One region of the Streptomyces sp. NBC_01241 genome, then DNA from elsewhere that is predicted to be linked to it. Evidence: riboswitches for the same ligand, from Rfam matches in the RefSeq annotation. Region 1 holds a riboswitch; the other holds the start of a gene.
What was found. A riboswitch is a leader RNA that binds a small molecule or an ion and turns the genes downstream of it on or off. The one in region 1 is predicted to bind S-adenosylmethionine.
Positions count from the first base shown of each region.

Region 1 (7,510 bases):
AGGCGGATACCTCCGTGGAGAGAAGATCCCAGGCGAGCAGCCCTGCGCCCAGGCATCCGGCGGTGTCCCCGAGGGCCGCCGGGACGATGTGGGGCAGCTTCTGGAACGTGACGCGTTCCTCGACGGCCGCACGCAGTGGTGTGAACAAGGTTTCCCCGGCCTCGGCGAGCCCGCCACCGATGATGAGCGTGCGGGGATCGAGCAGGGTCAGTGCCATGACCAGCCCGCCGGCGAGTGCGTCCACGGCGTTCCGCCAGACCTCCACGGCTGCCGGGTCGCCCGACTCGACGGCCTTCGCGCAGTCCGCCGCGTCCGCCGTCGGATCGCCGGACGCGGCGGCCCAGGCGCGGGTCACGGCGGCGGCCGATGCCAGGGTCTCCAGGCAGCCGCGCTGGCCGCAGTCGCAGTCCGGGCCGTCCGGCCGGACCACGATGTGCCCGATCTCGCCCGCGTACCCGTGAGCGCCGGGCTCGATGGTGCCCGCGATGCCGATGGCCCCGGCGATCCCGGTGCCCAGCGGTACGAAGAGGAACCGGTCGGCGCCCTTGCCCGCGCCGATCCGGCCCTCGGCGAGCCCGCCGGTGCGCACATCGTGGCCGAGCGCGACGGGGACGCCACCGAGCCGCTCGCCGAGCAGGACCCGCATGGGTACGTCGCGCCAGCCCAGGTTCGTGGCATAGACCGCGATCCCGTTCTCGGCGTCGACGATGCCGGGCACGGCGACACCGGCCGCGACGGCGCTCTCGCCGAAGTGCTCCTCGCCGTACGCCCGCAGGTCCGCGGCGAAGGCGAGGATCGACTCCACGACGGCGTCGGGACCGCGCTCTCTGCCGGTCGCCCGCCGCGCCTCGTACAGCAGGGTGCCGTCGGCCCCGACCAGTGCGGCCTTCATTCCGGTGCCGCCCACATCGAGGGCGATGACGTGTTTCACGGGAAACAGTTTCGCCCGAGGAGCGAAAAAGGTCTAGTCCACTATTGAGGTTTGTTGCGCATCCATACAAAATCGGCGCCAACGGGCTGCCGGCGGACCGGCAACGGGCTGTCAACGGGCCGTCAACAGGGATCCGTTGACGCGTCGCGAAAGCGATACTCCGACGGTGCAGACCTTCGGAGATCGTCCGGGAGAGGTTCACCGCTCATTCGGAAGCCCCCACGAGGGCGTGGGCGGCGCCCGGGCGGCAGCCAGCCCCGAGAGCGTGCTCGGCCGGATCGCACGGGAGCCGGCGGCGGAGGGCGCGGAGCAGCGCAGGACGGGGAGCAGCGCAGGGCGCGGAGCAACGGGCGAACCGGTGGCGGCCCTCCGGCCGGGCGATATGTTGGCTGATATGACCACCCCCCCGAATGGCCCCGACGCCACGGACAGCCCCGGCGGCCTCTCCGACCGGGACCGTGCCGTGCTCGCCGTCGAGCGGCAGTCGTGGGCCGGACCCGGGGCGAAGGACCGCGCGATCCGCGAACAGCTCGGCATCTCGCCCACGCGCTACTACCAGTTGCTGAACGCCCTCCTCGACGACCGCCGCGCCCTGGAGGCCGACCCGGTGACGGTGAACCGCCTGCGCCGGGTCCGGGAGGCGAGGCGGGGCAGGCGCTGACCGGGGCGGCGCTGATGCCGGCGCGGCGCCGACCATGGCTCCGCCTCGGCGCCCCACCCCTGGTCGGCGACGACCGCGGCTCCGCCCCGGCCCGACTGCAGGGCGTTCCGGGCGCCCCCTTCTGGTCGGAGCCGACCGGGGCTCCGCCCCCGGAAACACCCGACGCGGGCGCCCTACCCCCGGCCTCCTGCTACGCACCCCCAACCCGCGCGCCCCGCTATAGGCTCGCCCCCATGGGCAGCAACCCGCACGCACCCACGCCGAGCGAAATCCCGTCCGAGCTCCCCGCCCCCACCACCCCACCCGGCCGAGAAGCCCTCGCCGCGATCCTCGCGCGCCCCGACCGCGCCGTCATCGCGCTCGACTTCGACGGGACCCTCGCCGACATCGTCCCGGACCCGGAGCAGGCCCGCGCCCACCCCGGCGCCGTCGACGCGCTCGTCGCACTCGCCCCGAAAGTGGCATCCATCGCCGTGATCACCGGCCGCCCGGCCGGCGTCGCGGTCCGGCACGGCGGCTTCGCCGGAGTGCGGGGACTGGACCACCTCGTCGTCCTCGGCCACTACGGCACCGAACGCTGGGACGCCGTGTCCGGCACCGTCCGCACCCCCGCCCCGCACCCCGGCGTCGCCGCCGTCCGGGCCGAACTCCCGGGGGTGCTCGACCGGTTCGGCACGTGGCACGGCACCTGGATCGAGGAGAAGGGCCAGGCGCTCGCCGTCCACACCCGCCGCGCCGCCGACCCGCAGGCCGCGTTCGACGCCCTGCGCGAACCCCTCGGCGAGCTCGCCGCCCGGCACGGGCTGATCGTCGAACCGGGTCGCCTGGTCCTGGAGTTGCGCCCGCCGGGCATGGACAAGGGCGTGGCGCTCGCACAGTACGTACGGGAGACCGACGCCGAGTCCGTCCTGTACGCGGGCGACGACCTGGGCGACCTCGCCGCGTACGCCGCCGTGGAGAAACTCCGCACCGAGGGCCCCGACGGCATCCCGGGCCTGCTCGTCTGCAGCGGCAGCGCCGAAGTACCCGAACTGGCCGAACGCGCGGATCTGCTGCTGAACGGTCCCGGAGCCGTCGTCGGCTTTCTGGCCGCCCTGGCCGAACGGATCTGACCGGCTCACTCCCGCCGCAGCGCGTCCAGCTGATCGAGGAACCACTGCTGCGGCGGGAGCGCCACCGCCGCCGCGGCCAGCCGTTCCGTGCGCGCCGCCCGTTCGTCGTCCGCCATCGTGAGCGCCTCGTGCAGCGCCGCGGCCGTCGCGGACACGTCGTAGGGGTTCACCACGACCGCGTCGCTGCCCAGCTCCTCGTACGCCCCCGCCTCCCGCGACAGCACCAGCGCGCAGCCGTGGTCGGAGACCACCGGGACCTCCTTGGCGACCAGGTTCATGCCGTCGCGGATCGGGTTGACGAGCGCCACGTCGGCCAGCCGGTACGCGGCGAGCGAGCGGGCGAAGTCGTCCTTGACGTGGAGCACGACCGGCGTCCAGCCCGCCGTGCCGTACGCGGCGTTGATGTCGTCGGCGACCTGCCGCACCTCGGCCGTGTAGTCGCGGTACACGGCCAGGTCCTGCCGCGAGGGGTACGCGAAGGCGATGTGGACGACGCGCTCGCGCCATTCGGGCCGCTCGTTGAGGAGCGCGCGGTAGGCGAGCAGCCCGCGCACGATGTTCTTGGACAGTTCCGTTCGGTCCACTCGTACGATCGTCTTCCGACCAGGGCCGATCTGCTCCCGCAGCGCCGCCATCCGCTCGTCCACGTCCGCCTCGTGCGCGCGCCGGCGCAGGAAGCCGGCGTCCGCGCCGAGCCCGTGCACCCCGATCCTGGTCCGCCCGGTGCCGCCCAGGATTTCCGTGCAGCAGCCGATGAAGGCGTCCGCCCAGCGCCGGGTCAGGAAGGCCGCCCGGTCGGCGCCCAGGATGCCGTGCAGCAGCTGCTCGGCGATGTCGTCGGGGAGCAGGCGGAAGTAGTCGACGGGCGCCCACGGGGTGTGCGAGAAATGGCCGATCCGCAGGTCGGGGCGGAGACCGCGGAGCATGCCGGGCACCAGTGCCAGGTGGTAGTCCTGCACCAGCACCGCGGCCCCGGGGTCCGCCTCCTCGGCGAGCGCCTCGGCGAAGGCCCGGTTGTACGTCTCGAACGATGCCCACCGCCGCCGGAACTCCGCGTCGAAGACGGGCTCCAGCGGGGTCTGGTACAGCATGTGGTGGACGAACCAGAGCACCGAATTCGCGATGCCGTTGTACGCGTCCGCGTGGACGGCCGCGTCGATGTCGAGCATCCGTACGCCGGGCTCACCGACCCCGCGGCGGACCGCCTCCCGGTCCCCGTCACCGAGCGCGGCGCACACCCACAGCTTGTCCTTGACGGCGCTCAGCCCGGAGACGAGTCCGCCGCCGCCCCGCTTCGCGTCGAGTGATCCGTCCGCCTCCAGGGTGTACGACACCGGCCCGCGGTTGGACGCGACGAGAACCCGGGCAGCGGACTGAACTGCGGACTGGGCAGTGGACTGGGCTTCGTGCTCGGAGACCATGTTGCGGAATCTAGCCGGATCACGAACCGTCCAAACGTGCACACGTGCGAAGTCGGGCCGCGTCAGGCCGCGCGGCGTGAAACGTACTCCTCGATCTCACGCATCGGAGGCCGCTCCTCGGTGTCCACCGCATGGGTGCGCGGTACGAAACCGTCCTCGCCGCGCTCGAACTGGGTGAGCGAAGGCCGTACCAGGTGCCCGCGGGACAGCCGGAGTTGCGCGGTCCGGTAGATCGCCGCCGCCATCCGGCCGAGCGCCTGCCCGTCCTGGTGGCGGTGCTTGCGCACCCCCACGTCGACCTGGGCGAGTGCGTCCAGGCCCACGGTGTGCAGCGCGTCGACGAGGAGGCCCAGCTCCACTCCGTACCCGACGGGGAAGGGCATCTGTTCGAGGAGGGAGCGGCGTACGGCGTACTCGCCGCCCAGCGGCTGGACGAAGCCGGCCAGCTGCGGCCAGTGCAGATTGAGCAGCGGACGGGCCACCAGCTCGGTGACGCGACCGCCCTGACCTGCGGTGTCACCGAGCGGGCGGTCATACATCGCCTTGACGAACCGGACGTCCGGATCGGTCAGCAGCGGGCCGACGATGCCGGAGACGAAGTCGGCCGAGAATTCCTTCAGGTCGGCGTCGACGAAGCAGACGATGTCGCCGCCGGTCACCAGGAGCGACCGCCAGAGCACCTCGCCCTTGCCGGGCACGGCGGGTATCCGGGGCAGTATGTCGTCCCGGTGCACCACCCGCGCGCCGGCCTCCCGGGCCACCTTCGCGGTGGCGTCCGTGGAACCGGAATCGATCACCACGAGTTCGTCGACCAGCTGGACCTTCTCCATCAGCTCGCGCCGGATCGTCGTGACGATCGCGCCGACCGTCGCCTCCTCGTTCAGTGCGGGCAGCACGACGCTCACGCTTCCGCGCCCCGGCTCCTTGGCAGCGAGGAGCCGGTCCAGCGGGCGGTCGGCGACCGACCAGGAACGCCTGGCCAGCCAGCTTTCGACCTCTTCCAGCACGGTCGATACTCCCTGTATGTGATCCATCTCGCGGTTCGGACGACTCTCTCAACCGTCCGGTGCTTCGGTTACAGTCTTGAACAACGCGGACGGCCCTCGCATGTCGGGGTCGGTCCGCAGACAAACGCCTGGATCGGAGATCCAGTGCCATAGCGCTCATCCAGAGGGACTGAGGGAACGGCCCGTTGAAGTCCCGGCAACCCTCCTGCCGACCGCGAGGTCAGGTGGGGAAGGTGCCAATTCCGTCTCGTGGCGAGATGCGCCGCGAGGAAGATGAGGAGAAAGGGCCTCGCCTCCATGGCTGCGCAGACTGTTGCAGTAAGCACCGACTCTTCCGCCGAGGTTGTCGACCTGGGTCCCGCCGCGGCGCTTTCCTGCCGCGAGTGCGGTGAGCGTTTCGAACTCGGTCCCATTTTCGCCTGCGCGTCCTGTTTCGGGCCGCTCGAAGTGGCGTACGACCTGCCGAGCGGCTCCCCCGACGAGCTGAAGAAGCGCATCGAGGCCGGACCCGACAACATCTGGCGTTACGCGCCGCTGCTGCCGGTCCCCGCGAATGTCGCGGACAAGCCCAACATCAACCCCGGCTTCACCAAGCTGGTCAAGGCCGACAACCTCGCCCGTGAACTGGGCGTGACCGGCGGTCTGTACGTCAAGGACGACTCCGGCAACCCGACGCACTCCTTCAAGGACCGTGTCGTCGCCATCGCCGTCGAGGCCGCCCGCGCCTTCGGTTTCACCACCCTGTCCTGCTCCTCCACCGGCAACCTCGCCGGTGCGGTGGGCGCCGCCGCCGCCCGCGCCGGCTTCCGCTCCTGCGTGTTCATCCCGCACGACCTGGAGCAGGGCAAGGTCGTCATGGCCGCGGTGTACGGCGGTGAGCTGGTCGGCATCGAGGGCAACTACGACGACGTCAACCGCTTCTGCTCGGAGCTCATCGGCGACCCGCTCGGCGAGGGCTGGGGCTTCGTCAACGTCAACCTGCGCCCCTACTACGGCGAGGGCTCCAAGACCCTGGCGTACGAGATCTGCGAGCAGCTCGGCTGGCAGCTGCCCGACCAGATCGTCATCCCGGTCGCGTCCGGCTCGCAGCTCACGAAGATCGACAAGGGTCTCCAGGAGCTGATCAAGCTGGGCCTGGTCGAGGACAAGCCGTACAAGATCTTCGGCGCCCAGGCCGAGGGCTGCTCCCCGGTCTCCACCGCCTTCAAGGCCGGTCACGACGTCGTACGGCCCCAGAAGCCGAACACCATCGCCAAGTCCCTGGCGATCGGCAACCCGGCCGACGGCCCGTACGTCCTGGACATCGCCCGCCGCACCGGCGGCGCGGTCGAGGACGTCAACGACGAGCAGGTCGTCGACGCGATCAAGCTCCTCGCCCGCACCGAGGGCATCTTCGCGGAGACGGCGGGCGGTGTGACGGTCGGCGTCACGAAGAAGCTGATCGAGGCCGGTCTGATCGACCCGGCGCTGACCACCGTCGTCCTCAACACGGGTGACGGCCTCAAGACCCTGGACGCGGTGGCCGCCACCTCGCAGGCGACCGCCACGATCCGCCCGAGCCTGGACGCGTTCCGCGCCGCCGGACTCGCCACCAGCTGACCACCCGAGACTCCAGGAAGGGCACCCACCATGAGCGTCAAGGTCCGCATCCCCACCATCCTCCGCACCTACACGGGCGGCCAGGCCGAGGTCCCGGCCGAGGGCTCGACCCTCTCCCAGGTCATCCAGTCCCTGGAGCAGAACCACCCGGGCATCGCCGCCCGCGTCCTGGACGACCAGGGCAAGCTGCGCCGCTTCGTGAACGTGTACGTCAACGACGACGACGTGCGCTTCGAGGGCGGCCTGGAGACGGCCACGCCGGACGGCGCCGGAATCTCGATCATCCCGGCGGTCGCGGGCGGCTGCTGACCCCCCGTCCGGCTCCCGGGCCGGCTTTCACCGTGTCACCGGAATTGCCCCCTCTGCGAGAGAAGCGGAGGGGGCAATTCTGCATGGTTGAGCGCGGTACAGTGTGGGAAGCCCCCCCAGTTGCCCGTGCCGCCCGCATATGAGAATGCGCCGGGTCGCGACAAGAAGTAGCCAAAGTGCTCGATCTCCTTGCGCCATAAATCACCTTTGCCCGGCCCGACTTGCCCTGGAATCTCATGAATTCCTCATATTCGGGCGTTCGGTGCTGCCCAGATTTCTCGTCCGATTGACCTGTTGCAGAGGGCAGTTGGGCAGATACATTCGGCCGCGGTCGACGCGTTCCGGCGCACGCACCCTCTCCTGTCGGAGGGTGAGTTCTGACCCGGGTCCGCGAAGTGCGGTCCTGTGCAAGGGCCAGTAATAGGGGAGTTAGGCATGGCTCAGGGCACCGTCAAGTGGTTCAACGCGGA
Region 1 is NZ_CP108494.1:4,769,861-4,777,370, forward strand. It holds gene OG306_RS21275 (ROK family protein) at 1-931, opposite strand, end outside; gene OG306_RS21280 (DUF3263 domain-containing protein) at 1,326-1,592, shown strand; gene otsB (trehalose-phosphatase) at 1,826-2,704, shown strand; gene OG306_RS21290 (alpha,alpha-trehalose-phosphate synthase (UDP-forming)) at 2,710-4,125, opposite strand; gene OG306_RS21295 (glucosyl-3-phosphoglycerate synthase) at 4,188-5,132, opposite strand; SAM riboswitch class I at 5,286-5,412, shown strand; gene thrC (threonine synthase) at 5,430-6,731, shown strand; gene OG306_RS21305 (MoaD/ThiS family protein) at 6,762-7,040, shown strand; gene OG306_RS21310 (cold-shock protein) at 7,476-7,510, shown strand, end outside.

Region 2 (7,510 bases), 2.5 Mb from region 1:
AAGGCGCAGGCCGACGAAACCGCCCAGTCCCTCGCCATCGACGAGGGCAAGAAGCTGTACTCCGTCGGTTGCGCCAGCTGCCACGGAATCGGCGGTCAGGGCACCACCGACGGGCCGAGCCTGGTGGGCGTGGGCTCTGCCGCCGTGGACTTCCAGGTCGGCACGGGCCGCATGCCGGCGCAGCAGCCGGGTGCCCAGGTACCGAAGAAGAAGGTCATCTACAGCCAGGCCGAGATCGACCAGCTCGCGGCGTACGTCGCGTCGCTCGGCGCCGGTCCGATCGTTCCGACCAAGAGCCAGGTCAACCCTGCCGGCGCGGACATCGCCAAGGGTGGCGAACTGTTCCGTACCAACTGCGCGCAGTGCCACAACTTCACCGGTCAGGGCGGTGCGCTGACGAACGGCAAGTACGCGCCCAGCCTCGAAGGCGTGGACCCGAAGCACATGTACGAGGCCATGCAGACCGGCCCGCAGGCCATGCCGTCCTTCCCGGACACGACGATGCCCGAGCAGCAGAAGCGCGACATCATCGCCTACGTCCAGACCGTGAACAGCGGCCAGACCGAGAACCCGGGCGGTCTCTCGCTGGGCGGCCTGGGGCCGGTCAGCGAAGGCTTGTTCGCCTGGATCTTCGGGCTCGGCGCCCTGATCGCACTTGCCATTTGGGTCGCGGCCCACACCGCTAAGGCCAAGAAGTCATGAGTAGCCAAGAGATTCCAGACGAGAACCTGCCCGCTGAGCAGGACCACGCGCACGGCGCGGTAGCGGTCGCGGACGACCCGTTCGCCGACCCGGGGCTGCCGGCCCACAAGCCGCGCATCCAGGACATCGACGAACGTGCCGCGAAGCGCTCCGAGCGCACCGTCGCGCTCATGTTCACGCTGTCCATGCTGGCGACGGTCGGCTTCATCGCCTCCTACGTCATCTTCCCGGTCGACAAGATCGTGTACATCTGGCCCTTCGGCCATGTGAGCGCGCTCAACTTCTCCCTGGGTCTGACCCTGGGCGTGGCCCTCTTCGCGATCGGCGCAGGTGCCGTCCACTGGGCGCGCACCCTGATGTCCGACGTGGAGGTCGCCGACGACCGGCACGCCATCCAGGCCGAGCCCGAGGTCAAGGCGAAGGTTCTCGCCGACTTCGCGGCAGGTGCCCAGGAGTCCGCGCTCGGTCGGCGCAAGCTGATCCGCAACACCATGTTCGGCGCGCTGGCCCTGGTGCCGCTCTCCGGTGTGGTGCTGCTGCGCGACCTCGGTCCGCTGCCGGAGAAGAAGCTCCGCAACACCCTGTGGGCCAAGGGCAAGCAGCTCATCAACATGAACACGATGCTGCCGCTGCGTCCCGAGGACGTCGCCGTCGGTTCGCTGACCTTCGCCATGCCCGAGGGGCTGACGGAGGAAGCGGAGGACTTCCAGAACCAGATCGCCAAGGCCGCGCTGATGATCATCCGCATCGAGCCGAAGAACATCAAGGACAAGCGCGAGCGCGAGTGGGCCCACGAGGGCATCGTGGCCTTCTCCAAGATCTGCACCCACGTCGGCTGCCCGATCAGCCTGTACGAGCAGCAGACGCACCACGTGCTCTGCCCGTGCCACCAGTCCACCTTCGACCTCTCCGACGGCGCCCGCGTCATCTTCGGTCCGGCCGGTCATGCCCTTCCGCAGCTGCGGATCGGCGTGAACAGCGAGGGCAACCTCGAGGCGCTCGGTGACTTCGAAGAGCCCGTCGGTCCTGCATTCTGGGAGCGCGGATGAGTACTGCGACCACGAACACACCCGGTGCCGCCGCACCGGGCAATCGCAAGGCGCCCGCCGGCGAGCGGGTGGCCGACTGGGCGGACGGCCGGCTCGGGATCTACTCCCTGGCCAAGGCCAACATGCGCAAGATCTTCCCGGACCACTGGTCCTTCATGCTCGGTGAGATCGCCCTCTACAGCTTCATCATCATCATCCTCACGGGTGTGTATCTGACGCTGTTCTTCCACCCGAGCATGAACGAGGTCGTGTACCACGGCTCGTACGAGCCGATGCAGGGCATCAAGATGTCCGAGGCCTACGCCTCGACACTGGACATCAGCTTCGACGTCCGCGGTGGCCTGCTGGTTCGCCAGATCCACCACTGGGCCGCGCTGATCTTCCTGGCCGGCATGTTCGTGCACATGATGCGCGTCTTCTTCACGGGTGCGTTCCGCAAGCCGCGTGAGATCAACTGGCTGTTCGGCTTCCTGCTGTTCGTGCTGGGTATGTTCACCGGCTTCACCGGCTACTCGCTCCCGGACGACCTGCTGTCCGGTACGGGTGTCCGCTTCACCCAGGGCGCGATCCTGTCGATGCCGGTCGTCGGCACGTACATCTCGATGTTCCTGTTCGGCGGCGAGTTCCCCGGCCACGACTTCGTCGCCCGGTTCTACTCGATCCACATCCTGCTGCTGCCGGGCATCATGCTCGGCCTGCTGGTGGCGCACCTGATCCTGGTCTTCTACCACAAGCACACGCAGTTCGCGGGTCCCGGCCGCACCAACAAGAACGTCGTCGGCATGCCGCTGCTGCCGGTGTACATGGCGAAGGCCGGTGGCTTCTTCTTCCTGGTCTTCGGCATCATCGCCATCATCGCGGCCATCGCCTCGATCAACCCGATCTGGGCCATCGGCCCGTACCGCCCGGACCAGGTGTCCACCGGCGCCCAGCCCGACTGGTACATGGGCTTCGCCGAGGGTCTGATCCGAGTGATGCCCGGCTGGGAGATCAACCTCTGGGGTCACACGCTCGTCCTGGGTGTGTTCATCCCGCTGATGGTCTTCGGGCTGGTGCTCGCGGTCATCGCGGTCTACCCGTTCATCGAGTCCTGGATCAGCGGGGACAAGCGCGAGCACCACATCCTGGACCGCCCGCGCAACGCCCCGACCCGGACGGCCTTCGGCGTCGCCTGGATCACCGAGTACGTCATCGTCTTCATCGGCGGTGGCAACGACCTGTGGGCCACGCACTTCCACCTGTCGCTGAACGCCATCTCCTGGTTCATCCGGATCTTCATCTTCGTGGGACCGGTCCTCGCGTTCATCGCCACTCGGCGGATCTGCCTCGGCCTCCAGCGCCGTGACAAGGAGAAGGTGCTGCACGGGCGTGAGTCCGGCATGATCAAGCGCCTGCCGCACGGTGAGTTCGTCGAGATCCACGAGCCGCTCGGCCCCGAGCAGCTGCACACGCTCACCGCGCACGAGCAGTACAAGCCGGTCGAGATCGGCCCGACGGTCGACGAGAACGGTGTCGAGCGCAAGGTGTCCGCCCTGCAGAAGCTGCGTGCCAAGCTCAGCAAGGGGTACTACGGCGAGGACAACCAGATCGCCAAGCCCACCGTCGAGGAGTACAAGGAGATCACCAGCGGCCACGGTCACCACTGATCGCCTGAACTGATCGCCACAGCAGGAGCCCCGTCCATCCGATGGACGGGGCTCTTCGCTGTCCCCGGCCCTCGATAGGGTGGGGGCTATCCCCTTTATCGGCTGTGGACCCCAGGAGCGGACCATGAACGTTGTGACCCCGGTCGGCGGCGACAGCGTGGCGGACCGTTCCTGGCCCGGCCTGCTGAACCCGCTGCTGCGTGGCGAGAACCTGACCGCGGACGACACCGCGTGGGCGATGGACCGCATCATGAGCGGTGAGGCGAGCGATGTGCAGATCGCCGGTTTCGCGGTGGCCCTGCGGGCCAAGGGCGAGACGGTCGGCGAGGTGTCCGGCCTGGTGCGCGCGATGTACGAGCACGCCCACACCATCCACGTACCCGGTCGTACCGTCGACATCGTCGGCACCGGCGGCGACCTCGCCAAGACGGTCAACATCTCCACGATGTCGGCGATCGTCATCGCGGGCACCGGCGCCAAGGTCGTCAAGCACGGCAACCGCGCCTCCTCGTCGGCGAGCGGTTCCTCCGACGTGCTGGAGAGACTCGGCGTCAACCTGGAGCTCAGTGCGCAGCGGGTCGTCGAAGTCGCCGAGGAAGCGGGCATCACCCTCTGCTTCGCGGTGAAGTTCCACCCCGCTCTGCGCTACGTGGCCAGGGCCCGCAAGGAACTCGGTGCCCCGACGACGTTCAACATCCTGGGGCCGCTCACCAACCCGGCGAAGGTGCGCTCGCAGGCCATCGGCGTCGCCGATCTGCGGATGGCGCCCATCGTCGCCGGTGTCCTCGCCGAGCGCGGCAATTCGGCGCTGGTCTTCCGCGGTGACGACGGCCTGGACGAGCTGACGACGACCGCGACGTCACGCGTCTGGGTGGTCCGGGACGGATCGGTGCGCGAGGAGGCGTTCGACCCGCGCGACGTCGGTCTGGAACTGGTGCCGCCACAGGCGCTGCGCGGTGGCGACCCCTCGTACAACGCGGACGTGGCCCGCCGGGTGCTGGCGGGCGAGCACGGGCCGGCGCGGGAGGCCGTGCTGCTCAACTCCGCGGCGGCACTGGTGGCCCTGGACCCGACGGACGGCAGGCTCAACGAGCAGATCGCCGCCGGGATCGAGAAGGCCGCCGAGTCCATCGACTCGGGAGCGGCCCGGCAGGCACTGGAGCGCTGGGTGGCGGTCAGCAACGCCTGAGAGGCTGTCGGACGACCTCCGGTCGCCCGACAGCCTCTGAACGGACGGAAGGTGACGCGGGGTGCGGTCCGGATCCTGGACCGCGCCTTGCGCGCCGACGGACGTATGGCAAGATGCTGCGCAGGTCATGAGTGACAGCGACTACGGCCCCGGCCCGCTGTCCGGCAACCCTCCGTCCGTGGCGGGGTGCCCCGGGTGAAGACCAGGCCGTAGGCAGCGAGGTCTGCGGCAAGCGCGGGCCCCTCGGCATCTGTGAATGCCAGCCCCCGGGGTCCTGGTCCCTAGGGAGTCTCTTGTGAGCAAGCGAATGCGATAGGGCTTCTCGGCCCTCCTCCGCACCCCCTTTTTCTCTTTCCGCTGCGCTGCCGCGTATCCGCCGGCGTACGCGATTCGCCTGCCTGTTACGGGAGTTCGCCATGTCTGTCTTCGCCGCTGCCGCCGACCAGTCGCTTTGTACCCCTCTGCCGGTTCTGGGTAAGGATGTATCGGTTCCGCTCGTCACGGGTGGCGAGGTCACGTACGCCGCTCTCGACTACGCCGCCAGCGCCCCGGCGTTGCAGCGGGTCTGGGACGACGTCGCCGCGTACGCCCCGTACTACGGCAGCGTCCACCGCGGTGCCGGGTACCTTTCGCAGCTCTCCACGGACCTCTTCGAGAACAGCCGCGCGACGGTCGCGGAGTTCCTCGGATGCCGCGCCGAGGACCAGGTGATCTTCACCCGGTCGACCACCGACTCCCTGAACCTGCTGGCCGCCGTCGTCCCCGCCGACTGCCAGGTCTTCGTGTACGAGACTGAGCACCACGCCTCGCTGCTGCCCTGGCGCGACGCCCAGGTGACCTACCTGAACGCCCCGCGCACCCCGGCCCAGGCCGTCGAGACGCTGGAGCGGGCGCTCGCCGACCGCGACCCCTACGGCCCCGCGCTGGTCTGTGTCACCGGGGCCTCCAACGTCACCGGTGAGCTGTGGCCGGTCAAGGAGCTGGCGGCTGCCGCGCACGCGCACGGTGCCCGGATCGTGCTGGATGCCGCGCAGCTCGCCCCGCACCACCCCGTCGACATCACGGACCTGGACGTCGACTGGATCGCCTTCTCCGGGCACAAGCTGTACGCGCCGTTCGGCTCCGGCGTGCTCGCGGGCCGGGCCGACTGGCTGCGGGACGCCGAGCCGTACCTGGCCGGCGGCGGCGCCTCGCGCAGGGTCGCCCGGCGCGGCGACGGCGGTGTGGACGTCGAGTGGCACACCACCGCGGCCCGGCACGAGGCCGGTTCCCCCAACGTCATCGGCGTGTACTCCATCGCCTCCGCCTGCAAGGCGCTCACCGAGGCCGGCTTCGACAACCTGGTCGCCCGGGAGCAGCACCTCGTCACCGCGGTCCGGACCGGTCTCGCCGAGGTCCCCGAGGTCAAGGTGCTCTCGCTGTTCGGCGACGACGCCCCGCGGGTCGGCGTCATCTCCTTCGTGGTGGAGGGCTGGAACAGCTCGCACTTCGCCGCCGCGCTCTCCGCCGAGTACGGCATCGGGGTCCGCGACGGACTGTTCTGCGCACACCCGCTGGTCCGCACCCTGCTGGGCAGCGACCCGCAGGAGGCCGGCGAGTGCGGCGCGCCGGAGGCCGGGCCGGGCGAGCGGTCACTGAACGCGATCCGCGTGAGCTTCGGGGCCGGTACGCCGGACGAGCACATCGAGCGCTTCGTCCGCGCGGTCAAGGAGCTGGTGAGCGAGGGCGCCCAGTGGAAGTACCGCACCGAGGACGGCCGATGCGTCCCGGACCGGGGCGCAGCGAAGCTCTGACGGGCACCTAGGAGGGGGACGGGCGTCCGAGCCCGTCCCCCTCCGAAGTGTTACGCCGTAACGCGGGGCGCACCTACGCGTCGAGGCCGATGGCGAAGGCGGCCTCCAGGTCATGCTGCGAGTACGTACGGAACGCCACATGCGTATCGGTGGCCTCGACGCCGGGGATCTTGCTGATCCGGCCCGGGATGACGTCCGCCAGGTCGTCGTGCTTGGCCACCCGGACCATGGCGATCAGGTCGTAGGTACCAGTGACCGAGAAGACCTCGCTGACGCTGTCCAGCGCGGCGATGGCTTCGGCGATCTCGGGAATCCGGTCCACGCTGGTTTTGATGAGCACGATCGCGGTGATCACGGCTGACTTTCTCCCTCGGTGGCCCTGGCTGGTGACTTCACTCTATCCGTACGCCGGTAACGCCCCCAGGCGTAGAGAAAGCCGAGGGCGAAGCCGACCACATGGGCCAGATACGCCACCCCCGGCCCTCCGCTGCCCGCGCGCTGGACCGCCAGCCACTGCAGGGCGAACCAGAAGATCAGCACGATCCAGGCGGGGAAGCGCAGCGGCAGGAAGAAGAGGAACGGGAACAGGCTCGTGACCCGGGCCCTGGGGAACAGGTAGAGGAACGCCCCGAGCACCGCCGAGATCGCCCCCGACGCGCCGACGAGCGTCTCGTCGGACGTGGCGTGCGCGGCGGCGTAGGCGACCAGGGCGAGGTAGCCGCAGGCGACGTAGAAGAAGGTGAACTCGGTACGGCCCATGCGTTCCTCGGTCATCACCCCGAACACGTACAGGAAGAGCATGTTGCCGAGCAGATGCAGCCAGCTGCCGTGCACGAAGAGGGCGGTGAGCGGGGTGAGCAGGGCGCGTCCGGAGCCGTCCCACAGCTCGCTCGGGATCACGCCCCATTGTTCGAAGTACCCCGCCTGGGCGGCGAGCAGGGCGTCGGCGTTGCCGTAGGACGGATTGAAGCCGGAGAGCGGACTGATCAGGAAGACCAGGCAGCACAGGGCGATCAGGGCGTGGGTCACGGACGGTCCGCCCGAGGTGACAGTCCGCAGGAGTCCACTGGTCAGTCTGCCGGCCGCGGCACGCCGATCGATCATGAACAGAGCATGACGCAAGCGGAGGGA
Region 2 is NZ_CP108494.1:2,256,744-2,264,253, reverse strand. It holds gene qcrC (cytochrome bc1 complex diheme cytochrome c subunit) at 1-702, shown strand, start outside; gene qcrA (cytochrome bc1 complex Rieske iron-sulfur subunit) at 699-1,751, shown strand; gene qcrB (cytochrome bc1 complex cytochrome b subunit) at 1,748-3,397, shown strand; gene trpD (anthranilate phosphoribosyltransferase) at 3,522-4,586, shown strand; SAM riboswitch class IV at 4,710-4,827, shown strand; gene OG306_RS09810 (aminotransferase class V-fold PLP-dependent enzyme) at 5,003-6,379, shown strand; gene OG306_RS09805 (Lrp/AsnC family transcriptional regulator) at 6,453-6,734, opposite strand; gene OG306_RS09800 (rhomboid family intramembrane serine protease) at 6,731-7,483, opposite strand.
Region 2: another riboswitch for S-adenosylmethionine. It lies ahead of OG306_RS09810 (aminotransferase class V-fold PLP-dependent enzyme); the one in region 1 lies ahead of thrC (threonine synthase).